Arthrobacter globiformis: one gene and its partner. Each later gene encodes a partner of the first gene's protein in a complex. Links are inferred from orthologs where the notes say so. Each region holds a gene or a part of one and is shown in the gene's direction. Other genes may lie near its edges.

The links.
Region 2: the proteins of mfd (region 1) and uvrA are in contact, whole or in part, in a crystal structure (PDB 4DFC), measured with the Escherichia coli proteins. The link is inferred for Arthrobacter globiformis from one-to-one orthologs.

The regions. Positions count from the first base shown.
Region 1 is NZ_JAUSZX010000001.1:1,646,580-1,651,171, forward strand. Bases 256-4,544 are described here. They hold mfd (transcription-repair coupling factor), read left to right. Parts: upstream 256-618; coding sequence 619-4,344; downstream 4,345-4,544. Other genes in these bases: QFZ23_RS07600 (SDR family oxidoreductase), read right to left, coding at 256-323; QFZ23_RS07610 (metal-dependent hydrolase), read left to right, coding at 4,350-4,544. Outside these bases: more of QFZ23_RS07600, read right to left, coding at 1-255; more of QFZ23_RS07610, read left to right, coding at 4,545-4,592. UniProt on the Escherichia coli protein: Couples transcription and DNA repair by recognizing RNA polymerase (RNAP) stalled at DNA lesions. Mediates ATP-dependent release of RNAP and its truncated transcript from the DNA, and recruitment of nucleotide excision repair machinery to the damaged site.
Region 2 is NZ_JAUSZX010000001.1:2,792,209-2,795,950, forward strand. The notes cover bases 143-3,581. They hold uvrA (excinuclease ABC subunit UvrA), read left to right. Parts: upstream 143-456; coding sequence 457-3,381; downstream 3,382-3,581. Other genes in these bases: QFZ23_RS13030 (GntR family transcriptional regulator), read left to right, coding at 143-396; QFZ23_RS13040 (HAD hydrolase-like protein), read left to right, coding at 3,512-3,581. Outside these bases: QFZ23_RS13025 (ABC transporter ATP-binding protein), read left to right, coding at 1-19; more of QFZ23_RS13030, read left to right, coding at 16-142; more of QFZ23_RS13040, read left to right, coding at 3,582-3,742. UniProt on the Escherichia coli protein: The UvrABC repair system catalyzes the recognition and processing of DNA lesions. UvrA is an ATPase and a DNA-binding protein. A damage recognition complex composed of 2 UvrA and 2 UvrB subunits scans DNA for abnormalities.

The DNA.
Region 1 (4,592 bases):
CCGCCCAAATAGACGATCCGCCGGACGGAGGCAGCCGCGGCGGCACCGGCCACAAGCCCGGCCATGACCTTTTCCTTGGCCTCAAAACCGGAGCCCGCTGCCATGGAATGGACCAGGTAATAGAGGACGTCGACCCCCTGCAGGGCCTCCTCCAGCGCCGCGGAGTCGCCGAGGCTGCTGCGGACCAGCTCCACGTCGTCGAACCACGGCACGCCGGCGATCTTCTCCGGGGACCTAACGAGCACCTTGACGCGGTGGCCAGCGTCCAGCAGCCGGGGGACCAGCCGCCCGCCGATGTACCCCGTGGCGCCCGTGACAAGCACCGTCCGGGCGTCGGGGCTGCTGCCGGCTCCTGCCGCGCCGCCGGTGCTGCTGTCATTTCCGCTGCTGTCATTTCCGGTCTGGTCGCTCACGGGAGTCTCCTTGGGGGCGGCGGCATTGCTGTGCTGATCTTCAGGCTGTGCTGAACCTCACCTGCTCAGCAAGCTTAGCAATGCGGTATCCGGAGCCCGGATGCCGCCGGCGCGCCCTCAGGGGTAGGCTGGAAGCCCCGGCATTCGCAAGAATCTCGGCTTTTCGTGTTGCCTGCGTTCGAATGAGATTCCAGGAGATCCTGCCATGAGCCCCAGCGGCCAGCGCCCCAAAGGCCAGCCCTCCACTGGCCTGCCCTCAGGCCAGTCCCTCAACGGACTGCCCCTCAACGGCCTGCGCCGCGTCCTTTCTACGGACAGGACGTTCGCCCGCGTGCAGGCCGAGGCGGGCAGGAGCTTCAGCGTCCGCAGCGAGGACTACCAGATCAGCGCCCCGGCAGGACTGCGGCCCGTGCTCCTGGCGGAGATGGCGGACGGCCTGCTGAACGCTGCGGAAAATGGGAGCTCCGCCGCTGACCATGCCGCGCCGGGTGTTGTCCTGGCCGTCACCGCCACGGGACGCGAGGCCGAGGACCTTGCCGCCGCGCTCCGTGCCTACTTGCCCGCCGACGCCGTGGCCGAGTTCCCCAGCTGGGAAACCCTCCCGCACGAGCGGCTTTCCCCCCGCTCGGACACGGTGGGCCGCCGGCTGTCGGTCCTGCGACGCCTGGCGCATCCGGAAACCGCAGCGGCGGGACCACTCCGGGTGGTCGTGGCCCCGGTCCGCGCCGTGCTCCAGCCGATCGTGGCCGGTCTGGGGGAACTGGTTCCGGTGACCCTGAAGGTCGGCCAGGAGGCCCCCTTCAGCAGTGTCGTCAAGAACCTCGCAGACGCCGCCTACGCCCGCGTCGACATGGTGACCCGCCGTGGCGAGTTCGCCGTCCGCGGCGGCATGCTCGATGTCTTCCCGCCCACCGAGGACCACCCCATCCGGGTGGAATTCTTCGGCGACGAGGTGGACCAGATGCGCTGGTTCGCCGTCGCCGACCAGCGCTCGCTGTCCTCGCCCGGCCTGCACCATCCCACCGAACTCCACGCCCCGCCCTGCCGCGAAATCCTCATCACCCCGTCGGTCATGTCCAGGGCCGCGACGCTGAAGTCCCAGCTGCCCGCTGCTGCCGACATGCTGGAGAAGATCGCCGGCGGCATTGCCGTGGAAGGCATGGAATCCCTGGCGCCTGTCCTGGTGGACGCCATGGTCCCGTTCATGGAACAGCTGCCAGAGGGTTCCATCTCGGTGGTCATTGAACCGGAGAAGGTCCGCACGCGCGCGCACGACCTCGCGGCCACTAACGAGGAGTTCCTGGAAGCCGCGTGGTCCACGGCCTCCGACGGCGGAACTGCCCCGCTCGACCTCAGTTCGCAGGCCTCGGCCGCCCTGCATTCCGCCAGCTTCCGGTCGCTGGCCGAGACCCGATCGGCGGCCCTCGGGCACGAGGTGTCCTGGTGGTCCATCACGTCGCTCGCCACCGATGAGGAACTGACACCGGACATCGACGTGCTCAACCTCCACGCCCGCGAACCGCGCGGTTACCAGGGCGACGTGGCGGAAATGATGGACTTCATTGGCTCGCACGTGCGGGACCAGTGGCGGATCGTGGTGGCCACCGAAGGCCCGGGCCCGGCGCAGCGCCTGGCTGAACTGTTCCACGACGCCGACATCCCCTGCTCCCGGGTGGACACACTGGACCACGAACCCCAGGCAGGGATCATCGAGGTGACTACCGCCGCCGTCGGACGCGGTTTTGTCCTGGACGGACTGAAACTCGGTCTCCTGACCGAGGCCGACCTGCTGGGCCGCACCTCCGCAGGCTCCACGAAGGACATGCGCCGCATGCCGTCCAAGCGGCGGAACGCCGTGGATCCGCTGCAGCTGGTGGCCGGGGACCATGTGGTGCACGAGCAGCACGGCATCGGCCGGTTCGTGGAGCTCATCCAGCGCAAGGTGGCAGGGGGCGGGGACGGCGTGCGCGAGTACCTGGTGCTGGAGTATGCGCCGTCGAAACGCGGGGCGCCGGGGGACAGGCTGTTTGTGCCCACCGACCAGCTGGACCAGGTGACCCGCTACGTCGGCGGCGACACCCCTGTGCTCAGCAAGATGGGCGGCGCGGACTGGGCCAGCACCAAGTCCAAGGCGCGCCGGGCGGTCAAGGAGATCGCCGGCGAGCTCATCCGGCTCTACTCGGCCCGGATGGCGTCGCGCGGCCATGCCTTCGCGCCGGACACACCGTGGCAGCGCGAGCTGGAGGAGGCCTTCCCGTACGTGGAGACCCCGGACCAGCTCACCACCATCAACGAGGTCAAAGCCGACATGGAGCGTGAGATCCCCATGGACCGGCTGGTCTCCGGCGACGTCGGCTACGGCAAGACCGAGATCGCCGTCCGCGCCGCCTTCAAGGCCGTGCAGGACGGCAAACAGGTGGCGGTGCTAGTGCCCACCACCCTGCTCGCGCAGCAGCACTACGAGACGTTCACCGAGCGGTTCTCCGGGTTCCCCCTGCGCGTGAAGCCGCTGTCCAGGTTCCAGGCGTCCAAGGAAGCCAAGGAAACCGCCGAGGGCGTGAAGAACGGCTCCGTGGACGTGGTGATCGGCACGCACCGGCTGCTGTCCAAGGACTTTGAGTTCAAGGACCTGGGCCTGGTGATCGTGGACGAGGAGCAGCGCTTCGGCGTCGAGCACAAGGAAGCGCTGAAGAAGATGCGCACCAACGTGGACGTCCTGGCCATGAGCGCCACCCCGATCCCGCGTACGCTTGAAATGTCGCTGACCGGCATCCGCGAAACGTCCACCCTGGCCACCCCGCCGGAGGAACGCCATCCGGTGCTCACCTATGTGGGGCCGTACACGGACAAGCAGACCTCCGCCGCCATCCGCCGCGAGCTGATGCGCGAGGGACAGGTCTTCTTCGTGCACAACCGCGTTTCCACAATCGAAAAGACCGCAGCCAGAATTCGCGACCTCGTCCCCGAAGCCAGGGTCGAGGTGGCACACGGCAAGATGTCTGAGAGCCGGCTGGAGCAGATCATCGTCGACTTCTGGGAGAAGCGCTTCGACGTCCTGGTGTGCACCACCATCATCGAAACCGGCCTGGACATCTCCAACGCCAACACCCTGATCGTAGACGGCGCGGACAAGTACGGCCTGTCGCAGCTCCACCAGCTGCGTGGGCGCGTGGGCCGCGGACGTGAACGCGCCTACGCCTACTTCCTCTACCCCTCCGAGAAGCCGCTGGGCGAGGTGGCGCTGGAACGGCTGAAGGCCGTGGCCACCCACAACGAGCTCGGCGCGGGCATGCAGCTGGCCATGAAGGACCTGGAAATCCGCGGCGCCGGCAACCTGCTAGGCGGTGAGCAGTCCGGCCACATCCAAGGCGTCGGCTTCGACCTCTACATCCGGCTGGTGGGCGAAGCCGTGGCCGAGTACCGCGGTGAAGCCGAGGAGAAGGCCGCCGAAATGAAGATCGAGCTGCCCGTGAACGCGCACCTGCCGCACGACTACGTCCCGGGGGAGCGGCTGCGGCTGGAGGCCTACCGCAAGCTGGCGTCCGCCGTCACCCACGAGGCCATCGACGAGGTCCTCGCCGAGCTCGTGGACCGCTACGGCGAGCCGCCCCTGCCCGCACAGAACCTGGTAGCCGTCGCGCGCTTCCGGGTGGGTGCCCGCGAAGCCGGGCTCTCCGACGTCGCCCTGCAGGGAAACTTCATCAGGTTCTCCCCGGCGCAGCTGCCCGAATCGAAGACCATGCGGCTCAACCGCATGTACCCGGGCGCGCAGTCCAAGCCTGCCCTCGACGCCGTGCTCATCCCCAAGCCGAAAACGGCAAGGATCGGCGGCCGCGACCTGCAGGACGCCGAAATCCTGGAATGGGCCGACGGGGTCATCCGCAACATCTTCGCCGACGCCCCGGTCCCGCTCGAAGCCACGAAGGGCTAGCCGTGATGGGAGGACACCACGCCGCGTCGGGAGCCGCGGCGTGGGTGGCTGTTGCCGCGACGGGGCCGTACACCCTGGGCTGGTACCCGCTGGACGCCACCGGCGTGCTGATCGGCGGCATGGCGACGGCGGGCACCGCCCTGGTGTGCGACTGGGACCACCGCTCCAGCACCGTGGCACACTCGCTGCCGCCGCTGTCCAACATGATCGCCCTGGGCATCGAGAACGCCAGCGGCGGCCACCGGCAG
Region 2 (3,742 bases), 1.1 Mb from region 1 along the record:
CCGGGGGTCCGGCCTGTGACCGCCGGCGATACCTTCCCGGGGCAGTGGAAGCCGAACACCGGCAGCTCCGTGGCCCTCTTTGAGCAGCTGCGGCTGCACGTGATCGAACAGGCGGACCAGGGAAAGCTTGCCCCCGGCACGCGGCTGCCGGCAGTGCGGACCCTCGCCGGAACCCTCGGCGTGGCACCCCACACGGTGGCACGGGCGTACAAGGAACTCGAAGCTGCGGGCGTCGTCGCCACCAAGGGCCGCAATGGGACGGTGGTCTGCGCCCGCGACGAGCGTTGGGGGGCTTTGTCCGAGGCCGCAGCCGAGTATGCCGCAGCCGCCAAATCGCAGGGCGCAACTTTCGCCCAGGCGGTCCACCTGCTGGCGGCTGCCTACGACGCTGAGTAGCGAAGGTGGCACAGGACACCCGCGTGGATATTCGAAGAAGTTTTCGACTAGCATTAGTGGGTGCCTAAAGCCGTAGCTGAAGAAACCGCTGTTGCCTCCTCCGCCGTCGTCCCCCTGAGCCCCGCCAATCCGGCACGCCCGGACCTGTCCCGGCTGGTGGTCAAGGGCGCCCGCGAGCACAACCTCCGCAACGTCGACCTCGACCTGCCGCGTGACGCCATGATCGTCTTCACGGGCCTGTCCGGCTCCGGAAAGTCGTCCCTGGCCTTCGACACCATCTTCGCGGAGGGCCAGCGCCGCTACGTCGAATCGCTCTCTGCCTACGCCCGGCAGTTTCTGGGCCAGGTGGACAAGCCCGACGTCGATTTCATCGAGGGCCTGTCGCCGGCGGTCTCGATCGACCAGAAGTCCACGAGCAAGAATCCGCGCTCCACCGTGGGCACCATCACCGAAATCTACGACTACATGCGTCTCCTGTGGGCGCGCGTGGGCCGTCCGCACTGCCCCGTATGCGGTGAACCCGTCATCAAGCAGACGCCGCAGCAGATTGTGGACCAGCTGCTCGAACTGGAGGACGGCACCCGTTTCCAGATCCTCGCTCCGGTGGTGCGCGGGCGCAAGGGTGAGTTCGTCGACCTCTTCAAGGAATTGACGGCGAAGGGCTATTCCCGTGCCCGGGTCGACGGCGACCTCGTCCAGCTGAGCGATCCGCCCAAGCTTGGCAAGCAGTTCAAGCACACCATTGAGGTGGTGGTGGACCGGCTCGTGGTCAAGGAAGGCATCCGACAGCGGCTGACGGACTCCATCGAGACGGCGCTCGGACTCGCCGAGGGGCGCGTCCTGGCCGACTTCGTTGACCTCGACGCCGACGACCCCCACCGCACGCGTGCCTTCTCGGAAAACCTGGCCTGCCCCAACGAGCACCCCTTGGCTATCGATGAGATCGAACCCCGGTCCTTCTCGTTCAACAACCCGTTCGGTGCCTGCTCGGCCTGCAGCGGCATCGGCACGCGGCTGGAAGTCGATGAGGACCTGATCATTCCCAATCCGGAGCTTGCGCTCGAGGACGGAGCCATCGCGCCGTGGTCCCTGGGCACCGCCACCACCGAGTACTGGAACCGGCTGCTCGGTGGACTCGCCAAGGAACTCGGGTTCTCCATGACCACGCCGTGGCAGGACCTTCCGTCCGAGGTCCGGCAGACTGTCCTGCATGGCAAGGACCACAAGGTTGTGGTGCAGTACCGGAACCGGTTCGGCAGGGAGCGCAAGTACAGCACCGGCTTCGAAGGCGTGGTGCAGTACGTTCACCGCAAGCACACCGAAACCGAGTCTGACTATGCCAGGGACCGCTACGAGGAATACATGCGGCAGATCCCCTGCCCGGCCTGCGACGGCGCACGGCTAAACCCGGCGTCGCTCTCGGTTCTCATCAACGGCAAGTCCATTGCCGACGTCGCGAGGCTGCCCATGCGCGAATGCGCAGCATTCCTGGACAACCTCGTGTTGACCGGCCGCGAGGCGCAGATCGCGCACCAGGTCCTCAAGGAGATCCAGGCCCGCCTGACCTTCCTACTGGACGTGGGCCTGGAATACCTGAACCTGGAGCGTCCTTCCGGCACCCTCTCCGGCGGCGAGGCCCAGCGCATCAGGCTGGCCACCCAGATCGGCTCCGGCCTTGTGGGCGTCCTGTACGTCCTGGACGAGCCCTCCATCGGACTGCACCAGCGGGACAACCGGCGCCTGATTGAGACCCTGACGCGGTTGCGGGACTTGGGCAACACCCTCATTGTGGTCGAGCACGACGAGGACACCATCCACGAGGCCGACTGGATCGTGGACATCGGCCCGGGAGCCGGCGAGCACGGCGGACAGGTGGTCCACTCGGGGTCCTACACGGCACTCCTGGAGAACACGAAGTCCCTGACCGGCGACTACCTCTCCGGCCGGAAGAGCATCGACGTCCCCAAGAAGCGGCGCAAGTACGACAAGAAGCGCGAGCTGAAGGTGGTCGGCGCCCGCGAGAACAACCTCGTCAACGTTGATGCCGCCTTCCCCCTGGGCCTGTTCACGGCCGTGACCGGCGTCAGCGGCTCCGGCAAGTCCACCCTGGTCAACGAGATCCTGTACAAGGTGCTGGCCAACAAGCTCAACGGCGCCAAGCAGGTGGCCGGGCGCCACCGCACAGTCCAGGGCCTCGAGCACCTGGACAAGGTGGTGCACGTGGACCAGAGCCCTATCGGCCGTACCCCGCGCTCCAACCCAGCCACATACACCGGAGTGTTCGACCACATCCGGAAGCTCTTCGCCGAAACCACCGAAGCAAAGGTCCGCGGCTACATGCCCGGACGGTTCTCCTTCAATGTCAAGGGCGGCCGCTGCGAGGCCTGCTCGGGTGACGGCACGCTCAAGATCGAGATGAACTTCCTGCCGGACGTCTACGTTCCGTGCGAGGTCTGCCACGGTGCGCGGTACAACCGTGAGACGCTCGAGGTGCATTACAAGGGCAAGACCATCGCCGACGTCCTGAACATGCCCATCGAGGAGGGAGCCGAGTTCTTCGCCGCTTTCTCCCCGATTGCACGCCATCTCAAGACACTCGTGGACGTAGGCCTCGGGTATGTCCGGCTGGGCCAGCCCGCCACCACGTTGTCCGGCGGCGAGGCGCAGCGCGTCAAGCTGGCGGCCGAACTCCAGAAGCGGTCCAACGGCCGCAGCGTCTATGTCCTGGACGAGCCCACCACCGGGCTTCACTTCGAGGACATCCGGAAGCTGCTCATGGTGCTGCAGGGCCTCGTGGAGAAGGGCAACACGGTCATCACCATCGAGCACAACCTAGACGTCATCAAGAGCGCCGACTGGGTCGTGGACCTGGGCCCTGACGGAGGTTCCGGCGGCGGCCGGATCGTGGCGTCCGGTACCCCGGAGCAGGTCTCCAAGTCCTCGGAGAGCCATACCGCAAAGTTTTTGGCCGAAATCCTCGGCTAGCGGGCCTAGCCCAACGCGAAACCAGCACGTCGGCCCGCCAGATCAACTGGCGGGCCGACGTCGTCCTCCGAAGTATTCCTCGGAAGGCATACGAGTTTGAGCAGGCGTGTCATCGTGAGAAACTAAGCCGGTGACTTCAACAACAGTGCCCGTGATCTTCGACCTGGACGGCACTCTTGTCGATCCGGCCGGCGGGATAACAGACGGAATTGCCGCGGCCCTCACGGAACATGGCCTTGCCGTCCCAAGCCAGGACCTTCTCGACGCGATGGTGGGTCCCAAGCTGAGCGACTCCCTGCTGAACGTAGCGGCTGTTCCTCCGGCCATGCTCAAGGCGGTCATCCAGACCTACCGGACGCAT